Regions from separate parts of the Sporosarcina sp. OR05 genome, predicted to be linked through region 1. Evidence: riboswitches for the same ligand, from Rfam matches in the RefSeq annotation. Region 1 holds a riboswitch; each other region holds the start of a gene.
What was found. Region 1 has a riboswitch for cobalamin ahead of NRI27_RS11780 (ABC transporter substrate-binding protein). Riboswitches for the same ligand answer to the same signal wherever they lie in the genome.
Positions count from the first base shown of each region.

Region 2: linked by a shared signal. The riboswitch ahead of NRI27_RS12710 (ribonucleoside-diphosphate reductase subunit alpha) and the one ahead of NRI27_RS11780 (ABC transporter substrate-binding protein) in region 1 are both predicted to bind cobalamin.
Region 3: linked by a shared signal. The riboswitch ahead of metE (5-methyltetrahydropteroyltriglutamate--homocysteine S-methyltransferase) and the one ahead of NRI27_RS11780 (ABC transporter substrate-binding protein) in region 1 are both predicted to bind cobalamin.

Region 1 is NZ_JANKJL010000007.1:76,821-84,762, forward strand. Features, by position in the region: gene cobD (threonine-phosphate decarboxylase CobD) at 1-1,029, opposite strand, end outside; gene cbiB (adenosylcobinamide-phosphate synthase CbiB) at 1,016-1,975, opposite strand; gene NRI27_RS11770 (adenosylcobinamide amidohydrolase) at 1,972-3,441, opposite strand; gene NRI27_RS11775 (FecCD family ABC transporter permease) at 3,443-4,435, opposite strand; gene NRI27_RS11780 (ABC transporter substrate-binding protein) at 4,428-5,408, opposite strand; cobalamin riboswitch at 5,538-5,721, opposite strand; gene argS (arginine--tRNA ligase) at 5,884-7,551, opposite strand; gene NRI27_RS11790 (YwiB family protein) at 7,548-7,942, opposite strand, start outside.
Region 2 is NZ_JANKJL010000008.1:108,633-116,574, reverse strand. Features, by position in the region: gene NRI27_RS12730 (M50 family metallopeptidase) at 1-926, shown strand, start outside; gene NRI27_RS12725 (hypothetical protein) at 1,064-1,225, opposite strand; gene NRI27_RS12720 (ribonucleotide-diphosphate reductase subunit beta) at 1,399-2,436, opposite strand; gene NRI27_RS12715 (flavodoxin) at 2,406-2,855, opposite strand; gene NRI27_RS12710 (ribonucleoside-diphosphate reductase subunit alpha) at 2,840-5,053, opposite strand; cobalamin riboswitch at 5,264-5,443, opposite strand; gene NRI27_RS12705 (hypothetical protein) at 5,916-6,206, shown strand; T-box leader at 6,274-6,480, shown strand; gene argS (arginine--tRNA ligase) at 6,527-7,942, shown strand, end outside.
Region 3 is NZ_JANKJL010000002.1:84,339-92,280, forward strand. Features, by position in the region: gene metE (5-methyltetrahydropteroyltriglutamate--homocysteine S-methyltransferase) at 1-2,171, opposite strand, end outside; cobalamin riboswitch at 2,333-2,466, opposite strand; gene NRI27_RS04680 (SIMPL domain-containing protein) at 2,661-3,299, shown strand; gene NRI27_RS04685 (GNAT family N-acetyltransferase) at 3,421-3,879, shown strand; gene NRI27_RS04690 (alpha/beta fold hydrolase) at 3,876-4,646, shown strand; gene NRI27_RS04695 (NUDIX hydrolase) at 4,661-5,236, shown strand; gene NRI27_RS04700 (Rossmann-fold NAD(P)-binding domain-containing protein) at 5,233-5,769, shown strand; gene NRI27_RS04705 (ribonuclease FAU-1 family protein) at 5,785-6,369, shown strand; gene NRI27_RS04710 (tetratricopeptide repeat protein) at 6,404-6,688, shown strand; gene NRI27_RS04715 (ABC transporter ATP-binding protein) at 7,145-7,837, shown strand; gene NRI27_RS04720 (ABC transporter permease) at 7,834-7,942, shown strand, end outside.

The sequences.
Region 1 (7,942 bases):
CGTTGCACGTTTCATGCCTACTCTTAGCCAGCGTCCATCCATACCGTGGAAGTTTTCAGAGTGGCGGAGGACGATGCCGTGAGTGAGCAGATCTTTATAGAGTTTGCGTGCATCTAGTCCTGCTGCCGGTTTGAAGGAGAGAAAGTTTGCTTGTGCGTCAGTGACGGTGCAGGCGTGTTGTTCCAAAAATTTCTGTAGGTGTTGCCGTTGTTCAGCGGCATGCTCGATCGCTCGCATTCGATATGCTGCTTCGTGCAGGCATTGTGCGCCGATTGTAGCGGCGATGCCGTTGACGTTCCAATGGGGGGCGATTGCTTGTAACGCCTTAATCACATCCGGGTTTGCGATGGCGTACCCAAGGCGAATGCCTGGGATGGCGTACATTTTCGTCATGGAGCGGACGACAATGACGTGCGGGAAATCTTGCACGTTCGGGATGAATGATTTCCCTTCATCTACGAAGTCGATGAACGCTTCGTCGAGGACGACTTCACAGTTAGCCTCCCCTGCTTGCACAATGATCGATAGAAGTTCTTCACGGGACGGCATGATGCCTGTCGGGTTGTTCGGCGTGCAAAGGTACAACGCAGCCGCGGTTGGAAGTTGGTGCAAAATGTCCACTACGGGCAGTTTGAAACCGTCTTGTTCTGTAGCGAAAACACGTATCGGTTCTACGCCTTTTGCCCGCAACGTCGCTTCGTATTCGGAGAATGTCGGATGGACGACGATTGCCCGTTTGCCGCGGTATCGTTCAGCTAAGAGCGATAAGAGCTCTGCTGCACCGTTTCCTGCGATGACAGCAGCAGGAGAAACGTGATGGTACGCTGCCACTTCCGACAAGAACGGTTCGCCGGATGGATCAGGATAGGTAGGAATCGTCGACAAGAGCGCCGGCCACATCTCGAGCACGTTTTTCGGCGGTCCTTCCGGATTGCAGTTTTCACTGAAATCAACGGTTCGCTCAGGTGGCTTAATGCCTAATCGCTTATAGACATGGTGCGGGTTTGCGCCGTGTTTAGGTAATTGCATGTATGATCACTCCAATGGCTGTCAGTAACATCCAACATACAAACGATACAATGTGCATGTGGACGATGGTCGATTGGATATCGGGTGCGGTGAGCTGCCGGTGGCCAGGACCAATTTGAGGGCGTTCAGAAACGACGCCTCGATATGTACTTTTCCCGCCTAATGTGACGCCGAGTTGCCAAGCAGTTGCTGCTTCCAGATAGCCGCTGTTCGGACTTGGATGGCGTCTTGCATCTTGCCGCCAGCCGGCGAACCGTTGACGGAACGGGATGCCCCCTGCGTTCGGTGTCGTCAGTAAGATGAGCATCCCTGTCATTCTTGCGGGAATGAAATTTAGAATGTCATCGGCACGCGCTGAAAACTTGCCGAATTCATGGTAGCGGTCGTCTTTATACCCAACCATCGAATCGAGTGTGTTAACCGTTTTATACAGCCAGATGCCTGGTGCACCAAACAGGAATGCCCAAAATAATGGCGCTGTCACCCCATCTGATGTGTTTTCTGACACCGTTTCAATGGCTCCGCGGGCAATGTCGCTTTCTTGTAGCGTTGCAGTATCGCGGCCGACAATCCAACTCAGTTTCGTTCGCGCTTCTTGCACATCGCCAGTAATCAAAGGCTTGTACACTTCCGTCGCTGCATCCCGTAAACTTTTCTGGGCAAGACCAATGGCAATAAGGACGGCTTCAACGGCGATGCCTACTGCAATATGCATTTGATAGGCGATTGTAACAATTGCCAGAACGATGCCCGTCACGATAACGATCATCATGAGCAGCAATCCCGCGCCTTTTAGTATGCGGGCACGTCCTTTGTTGAGGACCGCGGTCAGTTTCGTAATTAACGTACCGATCCAACGTATTGGATGTGGCCAGTTCGGGGGGTCCCCAATGAGGCGGTCAAGGAGGAACCCGATCGCGATTGCAACAAAATGGGTTTGGATCATGTGTGCCAACCTTTCGCTTGTTTGTAGGCTTTGATGGCGCGGACGGTGCAATCGTAGACGCCGTGGCCAATTAATTTACCGAGGGGCGTGATGGGGCCCGCATATGGCAACGCCTCACCTTCTTGGGTGGCAGCGACGAGTAGGCTGTCGGTGGATGTGCCGGTTGCGATCGTGCCGGTCAACGGGTCGGTGATTGCTTCGGTTTGGAGCGCTTTCGTTTTCGCTTCGGTCGCTGTAATCATCGCTTGGATGAAGGCTTCTTCGGATAAGTGCCCGTTGACGATGATCCATGTGTTGATGGTACCGATGCGTTCCGGCCGGTCCCGGTAAAGAGCTTGCGACACATCGACTGCGTTGCCGACGCCAGCAGTGACCATGATGAGGACGGTGCCGAAGTCTCCTTTGTATTCACCAACTTCTGCGTGTTCGGTCGTCACCGCGGTCATCATGCCAACGGTTTCTGTCAGGTGGTAGCCACGTTGTTGAAGATAGGCTTCGTTTTCCGCTTTGACATTGTCGATATTGTAGTCGGCGTCGACGTGACGGTTGACGAATGCGCGGTACCAGCCTGTGCCGGCGTTATGGACGGCGGATGAGACAGTTTTTAACGGCTTTTCGGTGCGCAGTCCGACGTGGTCCGCAGAGATGGTAATTTGTTCTTTCTTGACAATGAACGGTTTCGTATCCATTGTATCAGGCAACAACGTCATTTGCGGTTTCGGGAGCTCCGGATGCGGCTGTGTCTTAATGCGCGCGTTGTAGACGGAGCCGATGATCGTCTCTTGAATGACGTCTTGCGGATCACCGATTGCTGAGATAGTCCCTTTGTCCATGAGAAGCAAACGGTCGCAATATAATGATGCGAGGTTGACGTCGTGGAAAACGGAAATGACGGTCACTCCTTTTTCGACGGCATGTTTTCGAATTGTGTCGAGCAATTGCTGCTGGTGTGCAATGTCGAGATGGTTGGTTGGTTCATCCAATAAGAGGATGGGTGCTTGCTGGGCGAGTGCTTGGGCGACGAAAACCCGCTGTTGCTCACCACCTGACAATAGCTCGATCGGCGTATGTTCATAGCGTGTAATGCCTGTGTACGCCATCGCTTCTTGGACGGCTGTTTCATCCGTTTCCGACCAGGTGGAAAAGAGACCGGACTGATGCGGGTACCGGCCAAGGGAGACGGTGTCTTTTACGGTATGGGAAAAGGCGTGCGCATGGAGCTGTGGCAGGACGGCGACTTTCCGTGCAAATTCTTTTTGGGAATAAACCGCAGCGTCTTGCCCGTCGATATGGACGGTGCCTGTCAGTTTCGGCAAAATGCCTGAAATGATTTTGAGCAACGTCGATTTCCCGCTGCCGTTCGGCCCAAGAATACCGAGCACTTCCCCTTTTGCCACTTGGAACGTTACATCGCGAACAACCGGCTCTTTGCCATAGCCGCCCGATACGTTTTTCACTTGCAGCATGTCACATCGCCCCTTTCCTTCTCTGTCTGTAGAAAATATACGCAAACACCGGTGCACCGATAAATGCAGTAATGACGCCGACTGGTAGTTCTGTCGGAGAAATAATTGTGCGGGCGATCAAGTCACAGATGATGAGCAATGATGCACCATTTAAGAATGATAATGTCAGTAAATGACGATGGTCAGACCCCCACATGAGTCTTGTCATATGCGGGACTACGAGGCCGACAAAGCCGATTGTACCGGATACTGCGACAGCGGAACCTGTTAAGATGGAGCCGCCGATAAGGATCATAAATTTTCGTTTTTTAACGTTTACGCCTAAGTGATGGGCACGTTCTTCTCCGAATAGCATCGCATTTAATTCGCGACGGTTCAACCAGAGAATGAAGGAGCCGATGACGACAAACGGTAGGATCATGAGAATGTAATTCCAACCGCGCATGGACACACTTCCGAGAAGCCAGCCGATAATTTGGCGGAGTTCTTCGCCGGTGAGGGCAATCATTAATGAAAGAACTGAGCCTAAGAAGGACCCGAAGATGATGCCTGTCAAAATGATCGTCTCCATTTTCATGGAACGGTCGACGAGACGTGCGAAGCCGATGACGAGAAACATTGTAATTGCTGCGCCGGTCATGCTGAAAAACGGTAAGGTGTATGTGCCCACAATCGGAATGGACAAGCCAAAAAAGAGTGTCATAACCGCACCAACAGAGGCGCCGGATGACACTCCGAGGGTGTATGGATCAGCAAGTGGGTTTTTTAATAAACCTTGGAATGCGGCTCCTGCAATGGCGAGCGAGGCGCCGACTAGTCCAGCTAAGATAACACGTGGCATGCGAATTTTATATAAAATGTTCGTTGCCGTCGTATCGGATGCATCCCAAAATGTGCTGATAGGAATATGTACCGTTCCGATTGAAACACCGAGCCAGACCGCCACGAGTAATGTGGCGGCGGACACGATGTAGGCAATGGTTGCTTTATTCACCAAAAGCCTCTGGATATACTGCTTTCGCTACTTCTTCTAGACCGAGTGCAAGACGTGGACCTGTACGGCTCGTCAAGTTTTCATCGACTTGAATGACTTGGTCTTCTTTTACGGCTGTAATGTCACCGAAGCCATCGCGGTTTTTCACGCTTTCGATAATGTCCGGCACATAACTATACATGACGATAATAACGTCAGGGTTTTGGTTGACGATTTCTTCAGGACTGATCATCACCCAACCTTCTTCAGTGACAACGTTTTCCGCACCGATCATGTCCAAGATTTCTTGCATGAACGTGTTTTTACCCGGTGCATAGATGGAAGGTGCATCGGATGTTTCGATGAATACACGCTTTTTGTTTTCAACTTTTTCTGTTTTCTCGATCACTTCAGCGACTTTCGCTTTCATGTCTTCGATAATTGTTGTCGCTTCTGCTGTTTTTCCAGTCGCTTGACCAATTTGTTCAATCGTTGTGTATGTTTCTTCAAAGTTCGTTGCGTTTTTCACGACAAACACTTGAACGCCCGCATCGCGGATTTGTTGTAAGCCTTCTTCACCAGTGCTCAGACCGGATTCGTGTGCGAAGACAACATCCGGTTGCATCGCTACGATTTTTTCGACGTTAAACTCCATGCCGCCGATTTTTTCTTTTTCCAATGCTTCTTCAGGGTAATTATCATAATCGTTGACGCCAACGATTTCTTCGTTCAAACCAAGGGCAAAAAGGATTTCTGTGTTACTTGGCATCATGGACACAATTGTTTTTGGTGCTTCTTCAAACGTGATTTCATTGCCGACAGCATCTGTCAAGGTGACAGGGAATGCTGCTTCTTCAGACGCTTCTTGTCCGTCTGCTTGCCCGTTTTCAGTTACAGGCGTTTCCTCTTTTTTCGGCTCGTCCGCTGTACCGCATGCCGCAAGCATGAATGTCGCGAGCACGGCCATGAGTAGTAATTGCAAAAACTTCTTCATTGCTCGTTCCTCCTGTTTTGTCCAAACAAAAATCCCCCGTTTGTCAACGGAGGAATGTGCTCAGTAAAAATCCGGTACGACGTTTCTAACTTGCTTGTACCGATTTTCACCAAACCTATCCTCGTAGGGTACGGGTGATTCATGAAGGCAGGTCTCCTGGCTCGTGCGTAACGCTCGCTGCGCCTTCCCGGAACGATTCCAGTGGCACTTGCAGTTTGCTTGCACATACAGTGGCGGGACCGCGTCGGCATTGAACCGACTTCCCTTTTAACCCCGGCGTTGGAAGCGGGGCACCTTCATGTTTGGGTATGTAATTTTCAATTCTGATTCATTATACTATACATTTCGACAATGTCGACAGTCCTATTTTTTTGGTGCCTGCCCCCGAAACAATTGTGAATTGTTTCGGGGACAGGCACCAACACGATTCAAAATATTCGCCCTTCCGTCTCGTTGACGGAAGGGCGAAATGGGGTTACATTTTTTCAGGTGCTGCGACGCCGATGAGTTTGAGGGCGTTGGCGATTGTTGTGCGTGTTGCCGTGATGAGTGCTAGGCGTGCTTCTGATAGATCATGGTTTTCCGGGTCAAGCACTTTTTCCGCATTGTAGAAGCTGTGGAATTCAGCTGCGAGTTCCTGGATATAGACCGTGATCCGATGCGGTGAGCGTAGTCTTGCTGCGTCGCTCACAAGACGTGGGAAGTCCCCGATTTTTTTCAACAGTGACAGTTCTTTTTCCGTTTGTAAAAGCTCGACGTGATCTGTTGAAGCAGCAAGGTTTGCGTCGCCTGCTTGACGCAAGATCGATGAAATCCGTGCATGTGCATATTGTGCATAGTACACCGGGTTTTCGTTTGATTTTGAAATTGCAAGATCTAAATCGAAGTCCATTTGCGCATCGGATGAACGCATCGCGAAGAAATAACGAACGGCATCTAGGCCGACTTCTTCGACGAGTTCACGCAATGTGACCGCTTTGCCGGTACGCTTACTCATTTTAAATTTCTCGCCGTCTTTGTACAGTTGCACCATTTGTGTCACTTCTACTTCAAGCGTGTCGCGGTCGTAGCCTAATGCTTCGATCGCTGCTTTCATACGTGGAATGTAGCCATGGTGGTCTGCTCCCCAAATGTTAATCAGCTTATCGAATCCACGACGCAGCTTGTCTTCGTGGTAAGCAATGTCCGGCGTTAAGTACGTGTAGGAGCCGTCGTTTTTAATAAGCACGCGGTCTTTGTCATCCCCGAAAGTTGTGGAGCGGAACCAAGTCGCCCCGTCTTCTTCATACACATGCCCGTTTGCACGCAATTTGTCGAGTGCAACTCCGATTTTCCCATCTGTATAAAGGGATGTCTCAGAGAACCAGTTGTCAAAAGGTACACGGAAGTCTTCAAGGTCCTTTTTCAACTTCCCTAATTCATAATCCAAGCCGTATTTGCGGAAAAAGTCTTGCCGTTCTTGTTCTCCAACATGGACATATTTGTCTCCGAATTCTTCCGCCAATTTCTTCCCAATGTCAATGATGTCTTGCCCGTGGTAGCCGTCTTCAGGCATGTCTTTGTCCATTCCAAGTGCTTGGAAGTAACGCGCTTCCACTGACATCGCCAAGTTGTTCACTTGGTTCCCTGCATCGTTAATGTAATATTCACGTGAGACGTCAAAGCCTGCAAAATCCAAAATGTTGCACAATGAATCCCCGATAGATGCTCCGCGTGCATGTCCTAGATGCAAGTCGCCCGTCGGATTTGCCGAAACGAATTCAACTTGGATTTTCTGTTGTTCACCGTAAGTCGAGCGGCCATAATCTTCTTTTTGGGCAAGCACCGTTTTCACGACATCTCCTAAATAATCGCTTTTCAGTCGGATGTTCATGAACCCTGGACCAGCAATCTCTACAGAATTGATGGACGTGGACGATGTATCGAGTTTTTCCAATATGGCTTCCGCGATTGCACGAGGAGGCATTTTCGCAATTTTTGTGAGCTGCATTGCGATATTCGTCGCATAGTCACCGTTCTCTTTGTTTTTTGGTGTTTCGAGTAGGATGTCCGGGATGTCGGTTGCTTCCGCTAATTCTGCCGCGATGACGGCTTGGTGGAATGCTTCTTTAATTTCTTGTTGGATTTTTTCAACTGCGTTCATGCGTGTCCCTCCGTATATGTAATGAGTAGTTCATGTGTGCCGAGTCGTGCGCCGTCCGCATGCAATTCGTAGTGGGCGGTGAATCGACGATCTGTCACTTCCAGTTTTGTCGTTTTGACGAGTAGGTTAAACGCGACCGGTCCATTGCCGTATGTGCCAGGGCGAATGTCACCTGCTGTGAATGGCAAGCGCATTTGCACAGCACCTTTGCGCATGATGAATGCGTCGTCTTTGTCCAATTTGACGATTGTTTTGACAGGTTCAGCGTGCCCGCCTTCTTCAAATTGCAAATACGTCTTACCCGCTTTTTTTATCAATATCCCCGCAGCTGTCAGTTCGTGCGGCTCTGCTACTTGTCCTTCATGCTGAATGGACGATTGGAGCCGGACGT
Region 2 (7,942 bases), on a different contig from region 1:
CAGGGCGTGGCCAAGGGATGCAGTTACTCAATCTAAGTGTCGGCCCATTCGTCATCGAACGGTATAAAGGAAAGTTGTATTTCCATCTCGTCCCCTCGGTTCTTGGGTACTTAGGCAGAGCCATGATGGTATTTCCTGAACAGTTGGATAAGCACATTATGCGTAAAAAACTCATTCGTTATGTCTATGGGGGACCTATCACAAACATTGTGCTAGGTGCCCTTTCACTCGCGCTTGCTTTCTTCACGTGGCACGAGCCATTCTTTCTTATCTTTGGTCTACTAAACATTCTGTTAGGCACAATGAACTTGAAGCCTGCTATGGCAAGCAGCGTCATGACGGATGGGTTGGTCTTACAAAAGCTGAAAACAAAGCAAGATACCGTCATGCTTACGGGGTATGCCATGGCGACGAAAAGTTTGCAAGTGGAAGACGTGAAGGAGTGGTCACCAGCATTCATTCAGAAACTAGAATTACTCGTTCAATCCGACGACCCTATGAGTAAAATCTACTTGCAAACGATCGGGTATTACTATTTTCCGAATGAAGCAAGCCGCGTAACCGCCCTTGCACAACCGGTTATTGACAAACTTGACGTCAACAAGCCTGACTATTATGCCGATATGGCTGCAATTACTTTTGCGACAGCTTTGTTGTTCGAAGGAAAGCTGACAAGTTACCTAGGAGTCGAAGCGCTGCTCCAATCAATCAGCAAAGTCGACAAAGTTATCGACTTCAAACGACAGGCGCTACAATTGTATCGACATGGTGATGCTGACGGGGCAATCCAAAAACTGCACGAGGCGCATAACGCACTCGGAAAATGGCATCCATTGTATTTACGTGGAGAGATGGAGAAACGGTTACTGTTAAATTTAATCAAGATGTTGGAAAATCGTCCAAACGAAGCTACCTATTTCAATTAATCATTTCCTTCAATCATCAAATCGCGTGAAAAATAGCCTCTTTTATCCATTTCACGCGGTTTGATGTTCTCCTTCCTTACAATTCGACATTTATCGACATTATTTGTCGTCTTCTTCATACGATGAACGATACGAGCTCATTTGTCTTCTTCTAGTCGTTTTACCTGATTCCTCAGTGCAATCATTTCCCTTCTAATGGCCCGCATTTGCTTAGACGTATCAATGCCTATTCGAACAGCATACGTAATGACAAAAAACACTGCGACGAGTGCAATTGCCCCTAAAAAGTAAATTTCCATCTCTCTTTCCTCCTAATTGTTGGTATTGATAGTTTATCATATAGATCCATTTCCTGTTAAATGAGATTCGCACTTTAAATCTTCATTAACTAGCCTCAATTCGCACACAAAAAAGAAGGACCCCTTCCCACATCGAAAAGGTGTCCTTCCCTACTAGTCATTTGTACATAACCTTACAAATCATCAAACCCGTTCAAATCGCTTGTCTTCACATACTGTCTCGATGTTTGCTCAAAGAAATCGGTTTTTGTATCGTCAAAACTATCGACATACGCGCGGATCCACTTCATCGGGTTATCCGTGTACGCTGGATAGATTTCGCTTAGACCAAGCATACGCAACATTTTGTTTGCACGGTATTTGACGTAGCCAGCCATTTCGTCCAAGTCGATCCCTTCGATTCCACCAAGCACATAGTTGCTCCAGATGATTTCCTGTTCAACGGAGTGGCGGAATTGGTCGTAAATCCATTCCGTAAATTCTTCTGTATTGTAGGCAGGATTTTCGGCAAGGGTTGCGCGGAAAATGTCACTAATTGCTTTTCCGTGCTGTAACTCGTCGCGATTAATATACGAAATCATTGTAGACGTTCCGACCATCTTCTGGTGGCGTGCAAGATTGTAGAAAAACGCAAAGCCACTATAGAAGAATAGGCCTTCCAATAGCGTCGTATAGACCATCGCCTTCAACACGGTTTCGATTGTCGGATTCTCTGCAAATTCGTTGTAAATGTCGACAATCCGTTCGTTTCGCTTCATCAGTACTTCATCGCTACGTCCCATTTCAAATGAAGCCATCTGCTTGTCCAATGTCGTGACGGATGATAACACGTAAGCATAACTGTGGTTGTGCTCACTTTCCTGATCGGCAATTGTTGCCATGATCGATTTTACCGAAGGATCAGTTGCAAAGTCTGCAATTTTCATCGCAATGACCGTTTGCGGTCCGTCAAGTGTCGCCAGCAAACCGATAATTTTCAAAAATGCTTCCTGCTCGGCTTTCGATAAGTTGCCGAACTGCTTAACATCTTGTGTCATATCGACTTCATTCGCCGTCCAAAATAGTGAACGGATTTTTTGTCGTAATGTATAGAAATGTGGATGTGCAAGGTCATTCCAATTCAGGATGCCGCTCGCTTTTCCACCAAAAATCGCTGTTGATTTATTTGGATTCGCTGGATTCAGCACTTTAACGCGTGTGAGTGTTTCCATTGTTGTAAAACTCCTTTCGCCCAGTCAATGACGGTTTGTTCTTGCGCGCCACGTGGACTTTGTTCAATTTTCAGGGGAGCCATGCGTGACGCGTAAAACTTCGCGAGCTTCACTGCAGCATTGCAAAACAGGTCGTCTCCGCCAAACTGCGTATCACCCGTTCCAAATACGTATACATTGTCCGGCTTATATCCGACGTCCAAGACAAAATCTTTCACTTCGTCCGGCGTCGCCCCTTTATCCCATGTGAATGAACCGACGATCATCGCATCGAATTGGCGGGGATCTGGTACAGGCCCTAAACCAATCCGATGCACAGTCACATCCATTCCTTCACGCAGCAACGTTTCCTCTACTAGTTCCGCCACTTCTTGCGTATTGCCGCTCCACGAAGCATACGCAATTAGGAATGACACCATTCGCACTCCTCAATGTCGGAAGCCGTCGAACGTGTATAATAGGTCGTTTTCATGCCGGACTTCCAAGCTTGCATATGCAAATCGAGCAAGACGGACGCACGGATGTTGTTCGGCACATACACGTTAAACGAAATGGATTGGTCGACATGACGTTGTCGAGCCGCATTCTGCTTAATCGACCAACGTTGGTCCACAATATACGCGGAGCGGCGGTACACATCGTACGTGTTGTGGTCCAAATCTGGTGCAATGACCGGTAACTTGTAATCCTTTTTCTCCTCGTGATAAAACGGCTTGAAAATCGGGTCGATGGAAGCTGTTGAACCTGCGATGACCGAAGTTGAGCTATTCGGCGCAACCGCCATCAGATAGCCGTTTCGAATCCCGTTTGCTGCGACATTCGCACGTAGCTCCTGCCATTCTTCCGATTGGTAATCGCGTCTCTCGAAATAAGAACCAGTGTGCCAATCAGAGCCTTCAAACAATGGATAAGCCCCTTTTTCACTCGCCAATTCCATTGAAGCTTTAATCGTCAAGAAGGCGATTTTTTCATAGAGTTCATCCGCGTACGCCACTGCTTCATCGGATTCCCATTGAATATTTTTCAATGCTAACAAATGGTGCCAACCGAATGTTCCAAGTCCGATTCCACGGTAACGGGAATTCGTCCGTTGCGCTTGGACAACCGGGATTTTATTCAAATCAATGACATTATCAAGCATGCGCACTTGTATCGTGATCAATCTTTCCAAAACGTCAGCCGGTACAGCACGTCCAAGGTTAACTGAAGACAAGTTACAAACAACGAAATCGCCTGGCTTTGAACGTGTGACGACAATATCATCTTCAAGCGTTACGGACTCAAATTGCGTCGCACTCATGTTTTGCATGATTTCTGAACAGAGGTTACTTGAGTACACCATACCTTCATGTTTGTTCGGGTTCGCCCGGTTTACTTCATCACGATAAAACATGAATGGCGTCCCTGTTTCCAATTGGCTTCGCATGATGCGTTTCATAATTTCAATCGCAGGAACTGTCTCTTTCGTCAATGAAGGATGGTTTACACATTCCTCATATTTTTCACGGAAACTGCCTTGCCCTTTTGACTCATCATAGAAATCTTCGAGCGAATACCCCATCACTGTACGGACTTCGTGCGGGTCGAATAAATGCCACTCGGCACGCGCTTCGACTTGCTCCATGAAAATATCCGGCATACAAACGCCTGTAAAAATATCATGCGCACGCAGACGGTCATCCCCGTTGTTCAGTTTCAGGTCAAGGAATGTGAAAATGTCTTTATGCCACACGTCAAGATACACTGCGATCGCACCTTGGCGTTGGCCAAGCTGATCGACACTAACTGCAGTATTGTTCAGTTGTTTAATCCACGGAAGCACACCACTGGATGCTCCTTTGAACCCACGGATGGAGGACCCACGTGAACGGACTTTCCCCATATATACACCGATTCCACCGCCATATTTCGACAAATTGGCAATGTCCGTGTTGCTGTCATAAATACCTTGTAAGGAATCATCAACCGTGTCGATGAAACAGCTTGATAGCTGACCATGCGGCTTTCCGGCATTCGACAAAGTAGGTGTTGCAACGGTCATGTACAAATTGCTCATCGCCCAGTACGCTTCAGCAATTTTCCCTAGACGATTGTCCGTTTCGTTTTGCATTAACGTCATGGCAATAATCATCCAACGTTCTTGTGGCAACTCGACCGGTTGTTTATCAAAATTCACTGCCGCATAGCGATCCATCAGTGTCTTTAGCCCGATATATGTAAATAGCTTGTCCCGCTCCGGTTCAAGGAAACGACCGAGCTCATTCAACTCATCATGTGAATATTTTTCTGTCAGTACAGGTGTGTACAAACCTTGTTGCACCAGTTTTTCGACATTTTTCGCGAAATCTGTATACACTTCGACACCACGCGCTTGTGTTTGGCGTGCATACACATCATCTAAATAAATGCGTGCCGCGACGAATGTCCAATAAGAAGACGCCTCATCAATATTGCTCAAGCACTCCAGAATCATCGCTTTCGCCCATTCCGAACGGCTCGCTTCCGGATGACGCTCGTTCCAACGTTCGCTCGCTAGCAGTAATGGTTGTAATTTCTCCGTTCCGAATTCGGCTTGCAGCTTGTCCAGCAGATCAGCTCCGCTTGTCTGTTCACGCATGATTGTCAAAATAATCCCGCTCCTTCTATACTAGTTACCGGCGTTGCCGGGAATTAAAGAATTTAAGTGTTAATTAAAAATAAAAAAAGCCATGAGTCAACCTTCCCAAGGAGTCATCGCTTTGTTGTAAGTTGTAGAAACAAATCGGAACAATGCTTACATATAAGCATTACACGGATTCACTTCCACTTCTCAACCCCCGAAGAAAGTGTCGCTCGACGATGAATGGCAGGTCTACTGGCTGACGTTTCATCCTTCCGTCTCCCCTTCCCGCAACGTGCTTGTCACAGTGGTCATGAGGCGGTCGTCTACGTTCACAGTTGCGGGGACAGCTCCGACTAGCGGATTCCCTATTAAACCGAACTTGGTACCATTTCATCGCAAATACTATATATAGTGTTCTTTTCTCTTTAACTACCCTAACATGTTGTGTTCTAATCGTAAATAGCTAAAAAGTTATAATTGAATTTCAAACTTTCAAAAGGGCAGTAGGATTTTAGGGAAGATGATTAATAGAAACAGAAATTGTAAATGAGGAATAGTCGTAACGAATCGATTCATAAGGGGAACGTATATTTTTTGTTGAATTTTGTAGAAGTTACTTTTGAAGCAAAGAACATGTATGAAAATAATAAGGTGGATTTGACCTATTTTTTTGGTGGAGATTTGGGAGTTTTATTATGGGTAAATGGTCGGCTCGGAAATTGTCGAGCGGCGAGGGGATTAAAGGAGATTGTGCTTAATAATAGGGAGTTTTCCCGTTCTCACCGGTTCATGAGCAGTTACCACCGATTCGGACGGGTGTTGGGAAGAAGAAGGAAAGGAATGCAATAACCTCCAACCTCATGATCCAGAAGAGTTAGTGAAAGGCTATCCTGCGATGATTGTTCAGCAAGAGGATGAACTTGTAATCATGAAGCTAAACTCGAGTTTTAACACCCCCGATGCAAAATGGTATATAGATGAACTGGAGATTATCCAACATTTTAAAGGCGAAGAAACAACAGTTGAAACCCTAGATGAGAACAATGGCAGCCACACTTTCAAAGGCCCTCAGGAACCGGGGAGATACTATTTTTCCGCCATCCTTCGATGGAATGGAGAGATTAAGGGAGAAGCAATCTTCGCATTTTCTTTTTTCGTAAAGGAATAATTTTCATTTGAATCCATCTACTCGCAGTGCCTATTGACATTACACTTCCATTTTGGTACATTCAGATACAATATCGATGATGAAGAGAGTAACGGTCTTTTATTTCTGTAGCGAGCTGGGGGGGGTGGGAGCCTGGTGAGGGGAGATCGTGAAGCGCACTTCGAAGATGCTTTTCTGAGTTCAGTAGGAGAAGCCGGTGTCTCGCCGTTAGGAGAAAGTGGCCTGGATTGCAGGCAATTTGAGTGGTACCGCGGAACAAGCTTTCGTCTCAATCGTTTGAGATGGAGGCTTTTTATTATGCCTAAAAAGGAGTTTAGGAAATGAAAAATGTGATTTTGGAAATTTTACAGTCTGTCAGTCCGATCCCGTTGGAAGAGCATGCGTTGGAGCGTCCTGCTTATGCACATCTAGGTGACTTCGCGTTGCCTTGCTTCCCATTTGCAAAGGTCCTTCGAAAATCACCTGCAATGATTGCAGAAGAAATCGCTGCTTCTATACAGCACCCTTCCATTCGCAAAGTAGAAGCCGTCAATGGGTATGTAAATATATTTTTGGACCGAAATGGTGTTTCAAACGACATTTTGCATACGATTGTCACGCAAGGTTCCACTTTCGGGTCTTCGAATGAAGGCAATGACGGCGTCGTAACAATCGATCTTTCTTCACCAAATATCGCGAAGCCTTTTTCCATGGGGCATTTACGGTCTACGGTCATTGGGAATTCCATTGCTTTATTGCTGGAGAAAAGCGGGTTTAAACCTGTAAAGATCAACTATATCGGTGACTGGGGTACCCAATTTGGAAAGTTGCTAACGGCTTATCGGAAATGGGGCAATGAGCAAGACGTCCGCCAAGCACCTATTGAAACATTGTTGAAGCTGTACATCCGGTTCCATGAAGAAGCGGAGCAGGACGCTTCTTTGAATGACGAAGGCCGTGCTGCTTTTAAAGCATTGGAAGACGGCGATGCCGATGCGCTTGCGTTATGGAAATGGTTCAAAACGGAATCGCTGAAGGAATTTCAACGTATTTACGACTTGCTAGGTGTGGAGTTCGATTCGTATAACGGAGAAGCGTACTACAATGATAAAATGCTGCCTGTCGTAGAAGAACTCGAAGAAAAGGGTTTATTAGTTGAATCTGACGGTGCGCAAGTTGTCGACCTCGGCGAGACGATGCCGCCTTGTTTAATCAAAAAATCAGACGGGGCTACGTTGTACGCGACACGCGACTTGGCCGCAGCAATCGATCGTAACAACACGTATGATTTCGTCAAATCCATATACGTTGTGGGGAATGAACAAAGTTTGCATTTCACTCAAGTGAAGCACGTGCTCAGTAAGATGGGCTATGCATGGGGAGAAGAGATGCACCACGTACCGTTCGGGCTTATTTTACAAGGTGGAAAGAAAATGTCCACGCGTAAAGGAAAAATTGTTTTGCTAGAACAAGTACTGACAGAAGCGATTGAGCTGGCTCAACGGACGATTGAAGAGAAAAATCCGACACTTGCCAATCAATCCGAAGTGGCAGAAGCTGTCGGGGTCGGGGCAATTTTATTCAGCGACTTGAAACAACACCGCAAACACGATATCGAATTCAACTTGGAGTCGATGTTGCAAGTCGAAGGTGAAACCGGACCGTATATTCAATATACGAATGCCCGCGCGCACTCCGTTTTGCGAAAAGCAGGTATGGTTGATTCATTCGAAGTGACTGAAGTGAATGACTACGAA
Region 3 (7,942 bases), on a different contig from region 1:
TGTTTCACGTCCAGAACTTCTAGTCCTTTTTCAATGATTTCCACCATTTCTTCTACAGATGGGACACGCGGGCTGTGAATATCGTAAACGCCTAATCCAATTCCTTTGTCATAATGGAACGTGTTAAATGCATGCACAAGTTCTCCATGGCTTCTTGACGTTTCAATGGAAATGACGTCAGCATCTAGTGCACTGATGGAATCGATGAAATGATTGAAATCACAATAGCACATATGGGTATGGATTTGCGTCGTATCTTGGACGGTAGCAGTGGAAATACGGAAAGCATTTACAGCCCAATCCAAGTATTCATTCCATTCGTCCTTCTTCAACGGTAAACCTTCTCGTAGTGCAGGCTCATCGACTTGAATCATATGAATACCTTCTGCTTCTAGCGCTTCAATTTCTTTTTGTAGGGCAAGAGCGATTTGGTACGTCACATCTTTAAGGGAAAGATCGTCACGTACAAATGACCAGTTCAACATCGTAACAGGGCCTGTCAGCATCCCTTTCATCGGCTTGTCCGTAAGAGATTGCGCATAGACCGATTCTTTGACAGTCATTGGTTCGACAAATGCAATATCTCCATAAATGATTGGCGGTTTTACACAACGGGATCCATAGGAAACGACCCAAGCTTTTTCTGTAAATACATAGCCGTCCAACTTTTCGCCGAAGTACTCGACCATATCTGTCCGTTCAAATTCACCGTGTACAAATACGTCTAGGCCAATCTTTTCTTGGATGTCGACCCATTGTTTAATTTCATCGAATACGAAATCACCATACTGTTGCTCCGTAATTTCACCTTTGCGCCATTTCGTACGCGTTGCACGTACTTCAGGTGTTTGAGGAAAACTTCCAATAGTAGTTGTCGGCAATAAAGGTAAGTTAAATGCATCTTCTTGTTTTACACGACGCTCTGCAAATGGTGTAGGGCGTTTACTTGGTACGTTACCGATGTTGTTGACGGCTTGCAAAACATCTTGGCGATTGCGAGCGGGTAATTGAGCAAGCTGTTCACATGCTTCAACACTTTCACGAAGTTCATGAACAATAGTGTCGGCTCCTTCGCGAACAGCTTTCACAAGAGTTGCTACTTCAACAATTTTTTCATCTGCGAAAGCAAGTGCCGTTTTAATGGTCGAGTCCAATTTTTGCTCGGATGCAATTGTCACAGGAACGTGTTGTAAGCTACAAGAAGGTTGAATCCATAAATTTTCAACTGACACATGTTGCTGAAGTGTATCTAATAACGCCAATTTGTTTTGCAAGTTTGCGCGCCAAATGTTTCGACCGTCAATCACGCCTGCTCCAAATACTTTATCAGCAGGGAAGCCATGCGCCTCTAGACTCTTTTGATTGTTTTTCAATCCGTGTACAAAATCCAAGCCAATCCCATCAACCGGAAGGGCAATTGTCTCTTCGTACCATTCAACTGAATCGAAATACGTTTGGATGAATAATTTACTTTGTGTGACCGCTTTTTGAAGTTGTGAATAGATTTCATGAACGGTTTTCATTTCATCCTGTGTAATAGTAGTGGAAAGGATCGGCTCATCCAATTGAATCCACTCGACTCCTTCCGCTTGCAATTCTACAAGTACTTTTTCGTAGAGTGGTAGTAATTGAAGTAAGAAAGCTGGAATATCTTTTGTCTCATAACCTTTAGAAAGCTTCAGGAATGTATACGGTCCAATGAGTACCGGCTTTCCTTCAATGCCAAGCTCTTGTTTTGCTTCACGGTATTCGATGAGGGGCTTGTTTTCGGTTACAGCCAGTTTGCGACCCTCATATTCAGGGACGATGTAGTGATAGTTTGTATCGAACCATTTTGTCATTTCGCACGCAACTGTAGACGCATTGCCACGTGCCATTGAGAAATATGTAGATAAAGGAACTTGCCCGCCATTCCAGCCATAACGTTCAGGAATCATTCCGAACATAACTGCTGTATCCAACACACGATCATAGAGCGTGAAGTCGCCAACGGGGATGAGGTCAATGCCGCTCTCTTTTTGTTTTTGTAAACGGGAAAGACGAATGTCTTTTGTTACCTGCAACAATTGTTCTTCACTTGTTTTGCCTGCCCAGAATGATTCTAACGCTCTCTTCCACTCACGGTTTTCACCGATATACGGATAGCCGATTGTACTACTAATTACTGTCATCTGTCTCGTCTCCTTCAATTTTGGATTTTTGTGCATAAAAAAATACATTTCTACGGAATGTTAGAAATGTACGTGTATCCCGATTTTCGGGTAAATGCATGCTTAAAAAGCACGCAATTCATTTGCGTATCGTCTAACACCTCCCCATTCACCGTAGGTTAGCAGCGTTGTTCAAATAGGCTGGTATCTGGCTTCGGCAATATGCCGTTACAGTGGCGGGACCGCGCCGGATTGAGCACCGGCTTCCCATTTAAGATCTGACCAAAATCAGACCACCTATTTCCATAGCTATTAGATTAGTAGTGATGCCTAAAGTTAGCATAGTAAAAAATATCTGTCAACTAAAGATTCGGATTTAGTAGCATTGCTAGAGGACTGATAGGTACAGGTTGCTAGGTTGTAAACGCTTACTAGAATGGAAATATCTTTTACTAGCACCTACTCATTTGGCATAGAGTAAAGAAACTGAATGAAGAAGGGAGAAGTTCGTTGTATTACCAGAACGTTTTTCGCCAACCGGTAAGGAAGATAACAGTCGTCGGTAATGGGCAGGTTGCTGTTGAACCAGATGTAGCAACCATTCAATTTGAAGTGCGTACTGTAGACGAGCAAGTCCGTGTGGCACAAGAAGAAAATGCCGCAATCATAAATCAAGTGATCCAATCGTTCGTACAACTAGGCATTCCTCGAGCGAATATACAAACCGTTTCATATACGATCTATCCAAAATATGATTACGTCGACGGGGAACAAGTATTTAGAGGATATGAAGTAAACAACGCCATTTCTGTGAAATTAACGAATATTGATCAAGTTGGCATTGTCAACGATACAGCGGTTGCGAACGGTGCAAATCGTGTTTCAAGCATCCAATTCAGCGTCGAAGATCCATCAATGTATGAACAAGAAGCCATTGTAGCTGCTTTGCAAGATGCACAGACGAAAGCCCAAACTATCGCAAATTCTATGCAACTGGCCGTTCCTCCTCAGCCAATAAGAATTGTAGAGGAAGTGAATCGTGTAAGTCCTACTCCGTATTATTCTGTCGCCGCAGAAAAATCAACAACACCCATTGAGAAAGGACAGTTAGTCATTACAGCGACGATGCGCGTTGACTATTCGTTTTAATGTAATGCCGAATCCGTCAGGAGGGATTCGGCTTACTTATACTGTTTTACTAGAATAAGCAGGCTTTTTGACAGACTTTGTAGAATGTAGAGATAGGTGAGAAAATTGAGGGGGGAAGTCTATGAATTATGTCGTTCAACAGATTGAGAACTTGCGCACGATTGATATTTCAAGGCTTGTGAAAGAAAGCGAAGATGAAGGATATCGTTTTGTTACTCGTTTAGTGAACGATTATGAAGACAGTTCAAATACATTCGACGAACGAGGGGAAGGGCTGTTTTGTGTTCAAAACAATACAGGTGAAGTCGTCGCTATCGGAGGCATCAATCAATCTCCTTTTTCAGAAAATCACGAGGTAGCTCGATTACGGAGATTTTATGTGTTACAAGCATATCGACGTCAGGGTGTCGGTACGTTGCTTCAAAACGCGATCATCAATCATGCCAAGAAGCACTTTAAAGAGATTACCGTTCGGACAGAATCAGCGAAAGCAGACGCATTTTATCGTGCATGTGGTTTTTCGTTCGATGATTCCGCTTCAGAAACGACGCACATTTTAAATTTTGATGATAAGGAATGAATGAAGTGATGCACTTTGAAGAATATGGTAATGAAAACGCACCTCTCCTGCTCTTTTTGCACGGGGGAGGTGTAGGGGGGTGGATGTGGGATAAGCAAATTGACGATTTCAGTCACTACCATTGTATCGTACCAACCCTTCAAGGACATGGAGTTAGAAGGAATGAAGAAGAATTTTCAATTCGGGGAAATGCAGAAGAGATGATTGACTTAATCAAAGAAAAGGGAGCTGGCAAGGACATACATATTATTGGCTTTTCAATTGGTGCTCAAATCTGTTTAGAGATGATTGATCTTGCGCCGACTCTTATTACGTCAGCAGTTATCAACAGTGCGACAGTCATTCCGATGAAATATGTATTACCATTAATTGCCCCGACAATCCTACTAACTTTTCCGTTGGTCAAAAGCCGATCATTTGCGAAAGTTCAAGCGAAGCAGCTTTATATGGATGGAGAATACTTCGAAAAATACTATGAAGACAGTGTGAAACTGAAACCATCAACGCTTATCCAAATGTTAAAGGAAAACATGTCATATGCACTTCCAGAAAATCGATCTAATAGTACAGTGAGAATTTTAGTGACAGTTGGTGAAAGAGAGACGAGAATACTAAAGAAATCGGTCAAACAAATCGTCGAACACTATGTAAACTGCAAAGAACTCTTTATTCCAAATATGGGACATGGTTTTCCAGTCGCACAACCTCAACTTTTCAATGAGGTTGTGGAGAAATGGATAACAAAAGGTAACGTACATAAGTTGTAAATGGGGGAATTACGTTGAAGAAATGGGAAGTATTAAACTCGGAGAACGTCTATCAATCACCATTTGGTAATTTACGGAGAGATACGTGCCAAATGCCGGACGGAACGATCATTCAAGATTATTATGTGAACGAATATGCAGATTGGGTAAATGCAATCGTCCTAACGAAGGAAAATGACATCATTCTCGTCGAGCAATACCGTCATCCTGGTGGAGATATATTCTTGGAAATCCCTGCAGGCAAAGTTGAAGAAGGGGAAACGTATGCGGAAGGAATTGTACGTGAGTTGCGCGAAGAGACAGGATATGTTTCTATGCAACAACCTATTCTATTAGGGGAATTCCTGGTGAATCCAGCGACGCAGACGAATAAAGTAATAACCTTTTTAATCAAAGATGCTTACTATGCGTTTGAGCAAGACTTGGATGAAACGGAAGTAATAGATGTAAAAAGGTATCCTTTTGAAAGTGTTGAAAAGATGATTCGAGAGAGACAAATTACGCAATTGTTTTCGGTAAGCGCATACTATCTAGCTAAGAATTATATAGAGATGAACAAAGGTACTCAACAGGAGGAAAAAGTCTATTGAGTCAACAGCATGTACTAGTTATCGGTGGGACTGGAATGTTAGCTGGCGTAAGCCGCTATTTAGCGAAAGAAGGATACATCGTTTCAGTTATTGGCAGGACTATTTGTAAATTAGACCAGCTAATAGAGGATTGTCCACCTCATTCAATCTATCCTATTCAAGCGGATTACAATACGGATACAATTTTCACAAAAGTAATAGATGCCATAAAGAATCGGGGACCCTTTAGTGTAATCGTCAGTTGGACGCCGAATTATCAAGCACTTGAAAGGATTTGTGAATTGAATGAACAGGAAGATACCTTTCGACTGATTCATGTTAAAGGGAGCAGAAGGTATTTTGATGATGAAGAAATACGCATTCCACTTAATTGTAATTATGAAAAGGTATTTTTAGGATTCGTGATGGAAACCGGAAACTCCAGATGGCTGACGCATGAAGAAATAGTAGATGGCGTCATCCAGCAAATGTTAGCGCCAATTGAAGATCGGATTGTTGGTCAATTACATCCTTATAGTCAACGGCCAAGCTAGAAAGGTGGAAAATGCTTGCTGAAACGAAAATATGGAAGTCGGTACGATTGGAAGCGTATTAGGAAGAAAAGGTATACAGAAACGTATAGGACCACTCCACAATTTACGGGGTATATTAGTTTATTTACAATGTGCGAAGTGGTTGAACCTCTCAACATGACTTATAAAGAGAGGACTGTTTGTATTGCGGATAAGGGATACAGTTGGTTGCAACATTTCCCTGAAGGTAAGCGCTATTCTGTAACGACTGTCTTTAATGCAGAAAATCAAATCGTCCAATGGTATATCGATATTTGCAAAAAAAATGGCTATTGTAGTGTGAACGGTCCCTGGATGGATGACTTATATTTAGATTTAATTGTCTTGCCAACAGGTGAAATAATAGAGAAAGATCAAGAAGAACTAGATGCAGCATTAAATACTCGAATTATTTCTAAACAAGATTACTTGCAAGCTTGGACTGACTTTAGGGAATTAAAAACTATGATTAAAGATGATCAATTCGCCCTTCTTGAAATGACCACAACGCATTTTGATGAGCTTTCTATGGGAATTGTGGATGACCAAGTGATTCCCTACTTGCCAATAATAGAAGGGTAACTATTCGGCAGAAGAAGTAAAGGAAGTGTGATGAATGAATAACGTTAAAAGAGCACTTCAATACCGTGATGAAGGAAAATTGCAGGAATCCAATGAATTGCTTCTTAAACTAGTAGTAAATGATCCGAATAACGCGGAATTGAATTACCAATGCGCTTGGAGTTTTGATGTGCTCGGTAAGGAAGCGGAAGCAGTACCTTTTTATGAGAAAGCACTTGAAATTGGATTGAATGATTCGGATACGTTAGGTGCAACCATTGGACTTGGCAGTACTTACCGAACGCTTGGCCAATATAAAAAATCGAAGTTAGTTTTCTAAAAGGGAATTGACCGCTTTCCTCACAACAATGCACTGAAAACATTCTACTCAATGACGTTGTACAATTTAGGCGAGAACAAAAAAGCAATGGAAATTCTTCTTACTTGTATCGTGGAGACTACAAATGACACAGATATAGCACTTTATAAGAGAGCTATTGGTTTCTACGCGGACAAACTGGATAAGACGTGGTATTAAAGAAAAAAATGGTATTTTTGTATTCATCAAGTTATCAATAAAGATAAACACTTTACTACGGTTACTATTGTTTGTCTAGTTTAAATAATTTGTTTTTTTTTTTTGCACAAACGTGTATGATAGACCTTGTGGGAATATTATTCCAGTTGTGTTGGGGGTCTAATATTATAATTAAGCCTGATAGAAAAATTCATCTATCAGGCTTCTCGGTTATGTAAACTGAAATCACTTTTTAATATGAGGGGGTATTAACAGGGTATGATCGCAGAAATTACATGTTCCGATTTAACAAAGTCCTATGTCGGAGATGGGGTAAAGACAAATGCAATTAACAACATTAATGTCACTTTTAAGAAAGAAGATTTTACAGCTATTGTAGGTTCTTCCGGATCAGGGAAATCGACATTGCTTAGCTTGCTTGGAACCTTGGACAAGCCATCTGAAGGAACTGTTCTATATGACAGCCTTGACATCATGAAAAAAAAGAAGAAGGATATTGCGGATTTCCGATTTAATGAAATCGGTTTCATTTTTCAACAGTTTCATCTTCTACCTACATTGACTGCACTAGAAAATGTGATGACTCCTCTGTTTTCTAGGAAGGTTCCCTATAATAAGCAAAAGCGAGCAATAGAAGTGCTCGCACAAGTAGGTTTGGAAGATAAGCTGAATTCTCTTCCTTCGCAATTGTCAGGGGGACAGCAGCAACGGGTAGCGATAGCTCGAGCTATTGTACATAAGCCAAGTTGGTTATTGGCGGATGAACCGACAGGGAATCTCGATACGGAAACTGGCGAACTAGTTCTAGAATTGCTACAGAATTTAAAGCAGGAAGTAGGGTGTGGTCTCATCGTAGTAACACATGACCCCGAACTTGCTGCAAAGGCTGACAGAGTTCTCACGATGAAGGATGGGCTTATACTATCAGACAAGATGGGTGCTAGCGTATGATTCGTCTCATTTGGCAAAGTTGGTGGAGGCGTAAAGAGCGTTTTCTGTTGTTGCTATTTGGAGCGTTGATTATAAGTGCTGGGTTATCCTATTTGATAGGTCTGT